3 regions of the Anoxynatronum sibiricum genome follow, and region 1 is predicted to be linked to each of the others. Evidence: riboswitches for the same ligand, from Rfam matches in the RefSeq annotation. Region 1 holds a riboswitch; each other region holds the start of a gene.

Region 1 (4,215 bases):
GCGCCACAGGACACGCACCTGCCCGGCAGCAACCCCTTCAATGCCTTCCTCGCCCAGCGCTGTAAAGGGCATCTCATTCACAGCACCTTTGTTTTTTCTGAGGTGATCAATGGCGCGGTTACGAATCACCGTTGCCGCAAAGGGCAAAAAACTGCCCCGTTCCAGCTGGTAATGGTCGATGGCTTCATTAAAAGCCATTAAGCCAACTGAAAAGACATCATCGTTTTCTTCTTCGATGTAACGTCCCAGTTGTTGGCTTAGATTTTTTTTGATGAACGGAGCATATTCCCGAATCAGCATATTCCGCTCAGATTCACTGCCGGACTGAGCGGATATCACCCGCTTCTCCAGTTTTTTGCCAAATGGAATGTGCTTCAGAAGCGATGGCACGCTGCCACCTCCTCGCAAATTAAATACGAAACAAAGTTTCATTTTAGGGTACTAATCTGTTGACGGATGATGATTGTTATATTCTATCATACCCATCTATCTTTTCCATTCATTCTAAACCCTTTTTTTGTTCCGCTTATTTTCTGATTGCGATCATGCAACCCTTTCTCTTAAAAACAGCTTTGACATCACCCGTTACTTCTCTCAACCAGATACTGCTCTCAAACAGAAATCTGCCTCCCGATGTTTTCTGCCTGATTGGATTGAGACTGGCCAACATTGCAATAGCTGCCCGAAAAAACAAAACTAAAAATCCATCGAACATTATGAAGCACTCTCAATACAGGCACCACCCCTGAGAAATCGACTCTTGTTGAAATAGCCGTCAGTGCCATTCAGTCTGCCACCTTATTTTAATCACCGTGCTCACTTGAGAGTAGCAAAGAAGCCTGTCCCGGGAGAGTTGGGACAGGCTTCTTTTATGGAAAGAAAGTTGGAAAGGCAGTATGATTATTGGCAATCAACTTGAAATGCATCCAGACGATCCTAATCCTATACTTCACTGGTTTTATTAAATGCTGCGCCATCCTTGAACATCTTTACAGGCATCTTGCTCTGCCGGTAGGCGGCATCCATGGTGGTATCCATCGTCTGCCATTCACCATCCACCAGTATTTCGTTCCATGCGTGATACACATCTATTCCCGGGGCATACCCCTTTGCCATTCTGGCAGGCACGCCCACGCTCCGCATCATGGCTGCAAAGAGAGCGGCATAATCGTAGCAGATACCGCTGCCTGATAATAAAGTGGCGTCAATGTCTGGTTGATAGCCACTGGTGACCGTGGCTGCCTTGGCATCATCATATCTGATATTTTCAACAATATATTCGTAGATAGCCGTCACTTTTTCCATGTCTGTGGTTAATCCGGCAGTCAAAGCCGCTGCTTTCTGTATGGCTTTCATATTCTGATCCCATCGAATTTCCTGAACAGAACTTAGGAAACGGGCTGTCGGATCAACAATGGCCACTTCAATGGTTTCGGTTTTGATGGGGCGGTACTGGTTACCGCTCACATGCTCAAGGATGGAAACCTTGTACTGTCCGTCACCCAGAAGAAGCGGAATGGTTTCTTCTGTTCTTGTTGCCGAAAGGTCAAAAACTGACCGCTCGCCGCCTTTTTCAAGCATGATTTTGGTGGCAGTATGTCCTGGCACCTGGTATTGAACCGACAACAGACCAGTCTCCACTGAACGGGTATCCAGGGAAGCCACTTCCATTGCACTGACTGATACGGTACTGGCAATAACCAACACCATCAGCAACATCACCATAAACCGGCTTTTATTCATAAAAAGACTTCCTTTCGGTAGCTGGCTGCCATTTTACAGGCCCTTTAGCTTTGCGTCCTTCAGTTTCCTGAAGTTTGCCTTTATCGGTGGAAAGCGGTTTTTGGGTAAATAAAAAACTTCTTCTTCGGTAGCTGGCTGCCATTTTACAGGCCCTTTAGCTTTGCGTCCTCCGGTTTCCCAAAGTTTGCCTTTATCGGTAAAAAGTTTCGCTTCCTACCTGCTCATTCAATTGTACGAGCTGTTATTGTCATTATATCATCAAATGTACTTTTGTAAACCTTTTATCCTGAATTTAGCGGTCTTTATTTCTCCTTCTTTCAGTTTTATGTAAACTTCTCACCTTTAGTTCATGCCGGATACCGTCTGATTGATTGCTTCAAATTCGTGACTCTGGGCCATGATTGAAAACTCCTGGCATTTCTAGTATGATAGGATCATCCGCTATATTATACGCACCTTTGAGTGTCATTGACGTCCTTTCTGCCTCTAACATTCAGTTTGACTTGTTGGCAGCTTCTTTGCCTTTGGCAGACACCTGACGTCAATCCTTCCCGATTTTTAACTTTTTTAGGTCTCGGGTCCTCTTTTTTGATATTTTTTAACCAGATTCGACATGAAATCCAAAATATCGGGTAATTTAGAGACAGAGAGGACAGAAAGAAGGTGGCACCCATGAATCATGCAGTAACTGATGAAACAACAGCGAAAGATCAGTCTGTGATCACCATAAAGACTCTGGGTTGTTTTGATGTGGAAAAAAACCGACAATCTCTGGTTGAGGCTTCCCCAGGGTCCAGGAAGCTGTGGGAACTCTTCAAATTTATGCTGACCCACCGGCAACGCTCCTTCACACCGGAGGCATTGTTGGATGGTTTGTGGGCATCGGAGGATTATAATGATCCCCGAAGCACCCTGCGCCGCCAGATGCATCGGCTTCGTCAGATTCTTGAAGAAAACGAAAACAGCCAGACTTCCTATATGAGCATTGTCTATGTCAACGGCTACTATCGATGGAATCCGGAGATGGATGCCCGGGTAGACGCGGATATTTTTGAGTCTTCCGTTCAGCTGGGAGAAGCTTTACAGCATGAGCATCCAGAAAAGGCATTATTGCATTATCAGAAGGCCCTTTCAATGTACCATGGTGATTACTTGCCGGAATGCACCGATCAGCAGTGGGTTTTTCCGGTACGCAGTCACTATCGCCGCCAGTATTTGAAAGCCGTGTTGTCATCCACAGGTTTGTTGATGGAGCTTGGTCAGTTTGCCGAAGTACTGCGAGTTTGCGAGAAGGCCATTGAACTGGACATCTATGAGGAAGAATTTCACCTTCGTCTGATGGAATCGCTGCTTCAACTGGGAGAACGCAAACAGGCACTTACTCATTATGAGTACATTACCGGTTTCTACTATCAGGAGTTGGGCCTGAAACCCACCCCTGCTTTGAAGTCGCTGTACAAGCGCATGCTTTCGACCCAGCCCACCCTTGATTCCATGGATGCCCTTCATGCTGATCTGGATGGGATTGACCCCCTTGAAAATGCCTATTTTTGCAATCCAGATGTGTTTAGATCCATCTACGAGCTGGAACGCCGCCGCAGTGAACGCAGCGGTGCCCAGGCGGTGGTGGGCATGGTTACCATGAGTCATCCCTCATCTGCTTCTCACGGCAAACAGCAACAGCGCATGCAGGCCTTGCAGCAACACCTGCTGCACCATCTTCGAAAAGGTGATACCGTTACCCGTTGGAACGATTCTCAGTTTCTGGTTCTCCTTCCAGGTCTTAATACCGAAACCATGGAGGCGGTGTTGCAACGCGTCATTCAAAAATTCCCCCGGGAAAATCCAGACGACTTGACCCGTATCAAGACTCACTGTCATCTGATTTTGCCTCCGGCGCAGCTTCCCCCGGGTGACTTTGCTGCTGCAACCCCTTCTTCCTTTGCTGAGTGAAACCTCCTTTTTCCAGCCATTATATTCGGTTCTCAAACAGCAACAGCAGGCTCAAGAGCCTGCTGTTGCTGTTGTTTGTTCATTTGCTTCCTCTTCAGACTCCACCATGACACCGTGTATAATCAGCCGATGAGATGCCACATAGATGGGGTCGCAGGTAATCAGCGTGACCACCTTATCCCGGCTGTTCCGGTTTAATACCGACAAGTCTGTGGGCTCCACCACTTTAATTTCATAAACGCGGTACACATATGTTTCTTCAGGTGTTGTGATATGAATGGTATCACCCAGTTTCACCTCGTTCAGCCGATTGAAGAAACGCCCGTAGGTATGGCTTCGGTGGGCTGCAATGGCAGCATTGCCAATACTGCCAATGGGTGAAGTGCCGTCCAGCAATGCCGCTGCTGTTTTAAGATTATGGTCACTGGCACCCTGTACCACCGGCATCTTTGCATCAATTGCTGGAATTTCCAAACTACCCAGCAACGCGCCTTCTTCCGCTGGTCTTATTTCCTCCGG
Region 2 (4,215 bases), on a different contig from region 1:
GTATCCAGTAAGTCCCGCCGCCGCATAGGTTTTGTCAGGTATGCATCAAATCCCATCTTTGTTGCATGTGAAGCTTTTCCATATTGCCCCGCAGAAGTGACCAGGCAAAGGGGTATCTCTTTGGTATCAGAGATGACCTTTAAGGCTGCAGCCAAGTCATCTCCGCTCATGCCGGGCATCTGTTGATCCATGACAACAGCGTGGACTGGTTCATTCCGCCGAGCCTGTTTGATCAACCGGTCGATGACGTCCACTCCACGAGTGCTTTCTGTGACCTGACAACCGGCTTCTTCCAGGTAACTGCGCAAAATTTCCCGGTTCAGTGCCACATCGTCTACAATGTGGATGTGTTTTCCTTTTAGAACCTGGTGATCTGTCAAGGTTTGCACCGGCGTATCGTCCATGGGCAGCGGCAGGGTAACGATAAAGGTACTGCCCTGACCAAGGGTGCTGTTGACGCTGATGTTTCCGCCCATGAGTTTTACCAGATCCCGCGTGATAGCCAGCCCCAGCCCACTGCCGCCATATTCCCGGGTTGTGGAAGCGTCAACTTGGGTGAAGGTTTGGAACAAGGTTTCCAAAGCTTCTTGCGGGATCCCTATCCCAGTGTCGGTGATTGCAATTTCAACCGTGCTGTAGTTTTCTGCTTTTTCAATTTCATGACAGGCAATGGTGACATGACCTTTTTCAGTGAACTTGACAGCATTACTGATGAGGTTGGTGAGGATCTGCCGAAACCGGGTAGGGTCACCTTTGACCTGATGGGGCAAACCCGGATGAAGCTGCAGATTCATTTCCAATCCTTTACTCTGGCCTCGGTGAGCTTGGCCCATAACAGCATCTTCCACGGCAGATCGGAGGTCAAATGGGATGTTTTCCAGTTCCATTTTTCCGGATTCTATTTTGCTGAAGTCTAAAATATCGTTGATTAATGTCAAAAGGGTTTCTGTGGATGTTTTAATATAGGCGATGTACTGGATTTGCTGTCGGCTCAGTTGTGTTTCTTCCAACAGCTGCAAAAACCCTAAAATACCGTTCATTGGGGTGCGGATTTCATGGCTCATGTTGGCCAAAAACTGGCTTTTGGCCTGGGTTGCAGCTTCAGCTTTGTTTGCGGCAAGCTTCAGTGCTTCATTGTTCTGTTCCAAGATACTGGTATATTGGGCCAGATCTTCTTCCAGTTGTTTACGGTCTGTGATATCCAGAGAGATATTGCCGGTTCCCTGTAGTTTTCCTGTTTCATCATAGATGGGGAACTTCTTTGTAAGCACCGTCTTTTTTTCGCCAGAATTTGTGAAAACCAGTTCTTCTTTTATCAAATACTCTCCCGGATTCAGCTGTTGTACCTGTTGTTCATCTTCCATGTAGCTTCGGATAGGTTCGATATTTGGAGAAATGCCGAATATTTCTGCATCTGTTTTTCCCAACAAGTCTTCCGGTTTTTCATATCCGGCTATTTGTGCAAATGCGGTGTTGGTTGCCATTACACGAAGGTTCAGGTCTTTGACAACTGCGATACTGTCGCTGTGTTCCACCAGCGCCGCCAACAGCTTCATCTGATGTTGGTATTGATGCAGTGTTTGTTTAAGCTTTTCTTTATTTTCAACTTCCTCAGTATCATCAAATAGGGCAAGTCTCCATTGTTCTTCATGATGAATTTTCGTCTTGACTGCTTCCAGACGAATCCACCGCCGACCCGTTTTCGTCTGCATTTTCACAAAAATGGGACTGGGCTCTTGGCCATCCTCCACCTCGCGGAGATAATGCTCCAACTCATTTTGGCTTTCTTGTGTCAACAACCTCAGAAATTGCTGCCCTTTCAATGGTTGATCAGGCAGTTCCACAAGCATGCGGCCTTGGCTGTTAATTTGTTTGATTTCGAAGGTTTCATTCAGTACCATGTAGGCAACAGGTGCTTCTTCAAAAAGGTTTTGAAAAGTATGGGCATCTTCTATGCATTCATCAATTAATTTTCTTAAACTATCTTCCTGCTTCACAAGCTGCTGATTTTGATGCTCCAGTTCCTGATGATACGTGCTGACTTCATCCACCAACTTCTCCACAACCTGTACAGTCAGTTCCCCGGCGGGTAAATGAGATTCCAGTATTTTCCGGATTTTTTGGTAGAGCGTTGTCGTGGTCTCTTTTCCCATTTTTTTCATCCTTTCAATACGAAGAACTGTCTTTTGTCACACACAAAAACCGGCCAAACTAAAAAAGCGGCCGGTTACGCTACTCACTCCTCCAGGGTTAAAGCGTCCAAATAAGACCCTGGATTCTTCGTGTCCGTTAATTATTTGCATCGTTTTATCTTTCAAGAAAACTTTCTGAGCACTTCGCTTCCGCTTGTTTTAATGACTATATTACCATATTTCTGTGGTCCATAATCACTTCTTTTAAAGATTTACATGTTTTTATTGACATTATTGCTTTTTGTGTTTTTTTAACGATTTCAAGGCCTCCATCTCTGCTTTACTCACCCAGCGCATTTCACCCGTGAGGGTAAACACACTGCCTTTTCCCGGTGTGCTTTCTGCAGTAAGGGAGTATCCGATTATCGCCGCCAGTTTCCTTGCCACTGCCAGACCCAGGCCCAGTCCACCATATTTTCGGGTATCCGATTCATCTGCCTGGCTAAACTGTTGGAAGATGTGGTCCAGTTTTTCTTTTGGAATACCGATGCCTGTGTCTTTCACCCGAAAAGTGATTCGAATGCGTCCCGGATCAGCTTTGCCGACCTCTTGACTTGCAACCAGTTGGACAGTGCCGGATTCTGTAAACTTCACTGCGTTCCCCACCAGATTACCCAATATCTGCTTCAGCTTAAAGCGGTCCCCCACCAGTTCATTGGGCAGGCTTTGTGCCCGATGGGTGCTTAAAACAAGTCCTTTGTTAATGGCAGTGGGTTGATGCAGTTCTGCCACTTCTTTTAGAAGATCTTCCAGATGAAAGGACTCTTCTCTTCGTTTTTGCATTATTATTTCCATGCTGGTGTAGTTGAGGATCTCTTCGACAACTGTCACAAGGGATTTGCATGACTGGATGGTGTAGTTCAGGTATTCTGCCTGTTCTTCGGTGAGTTCGGTCAGTTGCATTAACTGCGTCATTCCCATGAGACCATTTAAGGGGGTGCGCAGTTCATGGCTCATATTGGCCAAAAACTGGGATTTGACCCGATCGGCAACTTCGGCAGCAGCCTTGGCTTCTGTCAGTTCCTGATTCTTGATTTCCAGTTCAAGTTGAATCTGTTTACTGTGGGTAATGTCAACATGCGTTCCCACCGTCAGACTGGTTGGATGGCCATTTTCGTCCTGCAGGGTCTTTCCTCGGGAGAGGATCCAGGCCCATGTGCCATCTTTCCGTTTCATCCGAAAAGTAGCTTCATAAAGTCCTTTTGATCCTCCAGCAAGATAACGATCAAGATGTTCTTGAGCATTCACCCGTTCATCTGGATGAATGAGAATTTGCCAGGCATTCACAAAGCCACTACCTTCTGGTGACAAGAACTCTGTTTCGTCATAACCCAGCATATTGAAATACATAGGGCTGTACCAGTCTTTCCTCGTCTCAGCGTTGTACTCCCAGGAACCAGTTCCGGATACTTGATTGATCAACCGGTACCTCTCTTCTGACATTCTCATGGTTTCCCGGATAGCATTTCTTTCTGACAGGTCAATGTCAAAGCAATACAAATAGGTGTCTCCATTTTTCAAAGTGATGATACTGTGACTGGAAAACACTTCCACAGGTGTTCCCTCACGATGCTTCAGGGTTAACTCTCCCGCCGGTACTGGTATTTTGGTTCGACTCATGACCCGGATGTGTTCTTTAACTTGTTTGTGCATTTCGGGTGGAATGATTAAACTCAACAGGCTCTTTCCCAGGGCTTCCTTCTGAGTATAGCCGTATAGTTTTTCAGAGGCTTCATTCCAGTAAACAGTTGTGCCATCCATGCGATAGCCCTGCACCGCCAAAGCAGGGATCTTCATCATCACATCATGAAATGCATTTTCCTTCGCTGTCATGAGCTTCTCAGCTGGTAACGCCTGATAACGGCGTCTTCGACGTTTGCGGGTTTGCTCTCTACTATCTTTGAATCGTTTCAACTCTCATTCCTCCACTTCATTAGCGGATTGCCATCTGATAAAACTGCCATGAGTCTTCTGCAAAAGATTCAAAGTCAAATGATTCTTCCTGATTTGCCAGCATGATATC
Region 3 (4,215 bases), on a different contig from region 1:
CCCAGCTTATTTCGCAACAAGTAATCTTGGAATGATTCTGGCCCATAAGTTCCAACATTGCAATCAGTTAAGTGAATTAGCGCATGTGACCACATATTTTGTTGCACTCCTCAATTATTTCATTGATTCAAGACAATGGATTTGCTTTAATTTATATCCAGTGTTTCAGAGTTTAAATCATTAATCATCAATATACTCCCATTCTAAGAAACCTTGGTTAGTGGCAATTTGAACTTGCGGTTCAATCGTCCGCTTAAGAGCAGCAATAAAATCTTTCTTCTCAAAATTACTTCTTCTTGTTAACATTTCAACCATTTTTTGATCAACAGTGTAGTAATCCTCCAAATATTTATGCATCCCAGTATTAATCATGCAGTTAACTGCCTTATACTGAACAATGCAGAAATCATCCAAATACTTATTCAGATTTGGGACATGATTACTTTTCATACTGTTAATTCGCTTGAATGTTGGAATCAAATTCCAAACCAGGTCATGTTGCACAAAGCTCCAGGGTACAAAATGATCAATACTAATTTCGCCAAGTTCTAGAGTGTGTTGTGAAGTCATTGGTCTCTTGGTATAGATATCCATTAGTTCAACATTCTCTTGAACAAGCCCCCAAAATCGTTTAGCTTTTGATAGATCACGCTTCATTGGTGGAAAGATCTTTAAAGGTATCGCTGGCACATTCGGATTTCTTCGTTGCAAATAGTTTATGAGAACGTGATCAGACCAGCCGCTAATTACTTGGCGGTTTTTCTGAATAAACGTTGCCCATCGATCATTAATATACAGACTTGTACCCTTACTACTAATTCTGTATAGTGCGTCTTGGTCTCCTTGACTAAGTTCTTGGATTTTTCTGTTTTTATCATGATCAGACAACCCACGAAGTTGTTCGGCATAAAATGGAGTTAAAAGTCTGAAAGTAACATATCTTGCTAAACGGTTAATTTTCGATCTAAAGTCTGCTGCTCCAAAAGATTTGATCGTATCAGCTAAATCATCTTTATTTCTGATAGCTGCCCCGGGATCCCTCTTTAAAACTTCACCAATGATCTCCTCTATTTTATCTAATTTCCCCAATGATAACTTATACTGTGTTACTGGATACCATGCTTCACTGATCATCTTGATCACATTATCTTCGATGTTAACTACTGTTTTTCCTTCTATCGCAGAATCAATTATCCCTCTGAGCCAAAATATTTTGTAGCTATTTGTCATACTCTTATCTGCAAGCATCTGCACCAGTTTAATGGCTTCAAAGGATTGCAGTGGAAGTATTTCCATTGTTTCGCCCTCCTAATAAAGTGTCAGTCAATAAATCAACCCAAATCAACCGACTATTTCCGTAGATGTCGGTGAAGGGATACTGGATGTAAATGTGCTGGGATTTTTCGGGACCAAAGGTGTCACAGAAGAGCTCCATGAAAAGGTCTTCTGCCAGGCTGTTCAGCGTTCCCGTAGAGGTGGCGGCTGGTGTCATCCGGTGGTCACTCCCGTCATTGGCGTTCAGGTGATCTTCTCTCTGCTCTGATGCTCGTGATTAATTCATTTCTTCCATTATATAATAGCTATTCGACCTGTGAAGGCATTTTTCTCTCTTTTTTTGTTTTTTCTGAACTTTTTTCATCAATTGACTTGCCGATGCGGTTTAAAGCAGCAGATTTGGGTAAAATTATCACATATCGAGAATGATTATCACACTCAAATACATATGCATGATTGCACCCTGTGACGCTTTCTCCCGCTCAATGTGAACGTCGGTATTTTGTAAGGATGAGTGAGCCAGTACCTTTGGGCAAACCAATCGAAAGATTGGGACGCAAAGTTTGGAGTCTGCCGTATCATCAGATGCAATGATTGTCCAGCTGCCCCGAGAGGAATGCTGGGCTTTTTTGCGTTTGACGGCTTTTTCTGCAGCGGGAGACAAAAAGGAATCAGAACTAATTGGTTTGAAATGGGAAAGGGGCGTGTTTGTGGCAATAACAAGCTGAGAGGCAACTGTGGATTTGAGTAAGGAGGAGAACTATTGAAAAGACGTATGATCGGATTCATCACGATTTTGCTGCTGGTGCTTATGTCAGTGAGCGGCAGTGTCACCGCCAATGATCTGCAGCTGGCACCGCTGTCTTATGTCAATCTAACTTCACCAACAGGCGGCGAGAGCTTTCAGGTAGGGGGTAACCACACCATTACCTGGCAAAAATCTGCTGCCGGGGGAAACACGCAAATCTATTTTTCTGCCAATGGCGGCGCCAACTGGACTTACATCACCTCGGTTTTAGGAACCAGCTACAACTGGACAGTGCCCGACCAGGTGACAAACCAGGGAAGAATTCGGGTGCGATGGTCGCCCAACAATGATACCTGGTACACCAGTAACAGCGCCAACTTTACTATATTCAAGGCGTTGGATCCCCAGGATTTAAACCTGATTTTGGTGCCACCGGCTCCCACTGATTTGTCGGCAAGCGCTGTTTCAGCTTCTTCCATCAGTCTCACCTGGAAAGACAATGCAGGCAATGAGACTGGCTACAAAGTGGAACGAAGAGTGACCAATCAGGCTGGCGGTTTTAATGAAATTGCTGTGCTGGATGCCAACACCACTCAGTTTGCAGATACCGGCCTGAGCGCCATGACCAACTACACGTACCGGGTCAGGGCGTATAATGGCATGGGGAACTCTGGCTATTCCAATGAAGCAGCTGCTACTACCCAGGCCTTGGGGCTGGCACCACCGCCGGCCAACGCGCCTGCTGCTCCCACTGATTTGATGGCAACGGCCATTGATGGTCCGGCTTTTTCACTGAGCTGGACAGATAATGCCGGCAATGAACAGGCCTTTCACATTGAAAGGCAGGCCAATGGCGGTGCCTTTAGTGAAATTGGTGAAGTGGGCGCCAACGTCACCGTTTTTGTGGACGAAAATGTCGCCGTAGACACGCTGTACCTTTACCGGGTAAGGGCGCGAAATGCCAATGGTTTTTCTGCTTACAGCAATGAAACCGGCGGTATCATTGAGCAGGATGCTGATCTTGAAGAGGAAGAACTGGAAGGACTGGAGGTTCCCGAGGTCTTAGAGGAGCCGGAAGTGCCTGTTGAACCGGAAACGCCGCCAGAATCGCCTGCCCTGCCGCCTTCAACACCTTCGACACCATCGGGTGACGGCGTTGTGATTCGATTCTTCATAAACCAGTCTGATTACTTTGTCAACGATTCGCTGAGAACCATGGATACGTCCCCCATTATCAGCGGCGGCAGAACACTATTACCCATTCGTTATGTGGCAGAGGCCCTGGGTGCCACGGTGGGCTGGGATGCCGGCGATCAGCGGGTGACCATTGAGTTCGGTGAAACCACCATTGATCTGTGGATTAACCGGAACAGTGCCCGGGTAAACGGTGTGATGCAACAGATTGATGCCAACAATGCCCAGGTGACGCCGGTGATTATTCCTCCCGGCAGAACCATGCTGCCGCTTCGCTTTGTTGCTGAGAATCTTGGCAGCAGTGTTGACTGGGAGCCTGTGGGTCAGGAGGTTATCATCGTTTACCCTGCACCTTAGCGCCTTTTTCGGTAAACTGTTTCAGTTAGAACTGTGACTGAATAAATAAGAGCTGTGCCCAGTGACAATGTCATCAGGCGCAGCTCTTTGATTGCAACGATTGAATTGACCGGCTTGTTCAGGAACCGGGTATGGCAGGCAGCCCCTGGAACATTTCGCTGAAGTCCATGATTTCATAATCGGAGGGAACGACGAAAAGATCGTTGGAGATGCCACCGGTTTGGAAGTTGGTGACCTCCATCAAAAACTGGTCTTCAGGATTGTTCCCCTGACCTTCCATCTTCATGGGGAATCCGTAATCGGTATGCAGCCACATTTTCATCTGAACGCCACTCTCACTGTCGGTGGTTTGCACCACATGGCATTGGATGCCGTTGACCATTTCTGTTCCCAGGTATTCCATGGTTTCGGTGTCTACGTCTTCTGTCAGGTCCTCTGCCGTGATGGGCTCCATGGTGCCATCCATTCCCATGTCAACGGGCATTTTCATGGCAGTTTTCTCCTGGGGATCAAGGGTGTAAACTGCTTCAGTGTCGTAGATCATGATGAAGTTAACGCCCATGGCTTCACTTTCACTGCGCATCCGCTCGCCTTTCAGCCAGATGCGGGTTTTCATGGTATCCATGGTGGGGCCGCTGATG

Evidence for each region. A riboswitch is a leader RNA that binds a small molecule or an ion and turns the genes downstream of it on or off. The one in region 1 is predicted to bind cyclic di-GMP.
Region 2: it holds a riboswitch for cyclic di-GMP, as region 1 does, so the genes downstream of both, AAIG11_RS11700 (response regulator) here and AAIG11_RS12475 (transglutaminase-like domain-containing protein) in region 1, are expected to answer to the same signal.
Region 3: it holds a riboswitch for cyclic di-GMP, as region 1 does, so the genes downstream of both, AAIG11_RS13295 (stalk domain-containing protein) here and AAIG11_RS12475 (transglutaminase-like domain-containing protein) in region 1, are expected to answer to the same signal.

Annotation. Positions count from the first base shown of each region.
Region 1 is NZ_JBCITM010000013.1:81,184-85,398, forward strand. It holds gene AAIG11_RS12465 (sigma-70 family RNA polymerase sigma factor) at 1-390, opposite strand, end outside; gene AAIG11_RS12470 (hypothetical protein) at 612-785, opposite strand; gene AAIG11_RS12475 (transglutaminase-like domain-containing protein) at 943-1,743, opposite strand; cyclic di-GMP riboswitch class I at 1,757-1,832, opposite strand; cyclic di-GMP riboswitch class I at 1,867-1,942, opposite strand; gene AAIG11_RS12480 (AfsR/SARP family transcriptional regulator) at 2,416-3,696, shown strand; gene AAIG11_RS12485 (class D sortase) at 3,748-4,215, opposite strand, start outside.
Region 2 is NZ_JBCITM010000012.1:13,338-17,552, reverse strand. It holds gene AAIG11_RS11700 (response regulator) at 1-2,153, opposite strand, end outside; cyclic di-GMP riboswitch class II at 2,213-2,296, opposite strand; gene AAIG11_RS11695 (PAS domain-containing sensor histidine kinase) at 2,424-4,106, opposite strand; gene AAIG11_RS11690 (TetR/AcrR family transcriptional regulator) at 4,126-4,215, opposite strand, start outside.
Region 3 is NZ_JBCITM010000016.1:772-4,986, forward strand. It holds gene AAIG11_RS13280 (DUF6997 domain-containing protein) at 1-95, opposite strand, end outside; gene AAIG11_RS13285 (HNH endonuclease domain-containing protein) at 181-1,296, opposite strand; gene AAIG11_RS13290 (hypothetical protein) at 1,268-1,492, opposite strand; cyclic di-GMP riboswitch class I at 1,797-1,885, shown strand; gene AAIG11_RS13295 (stalk domain-containing protein) at 2,039-3,574, shown strand; gene AAIG11_RS13300 (DUF4412 domain-containing protein) at 3,693-4,215, opposite strand, start outside.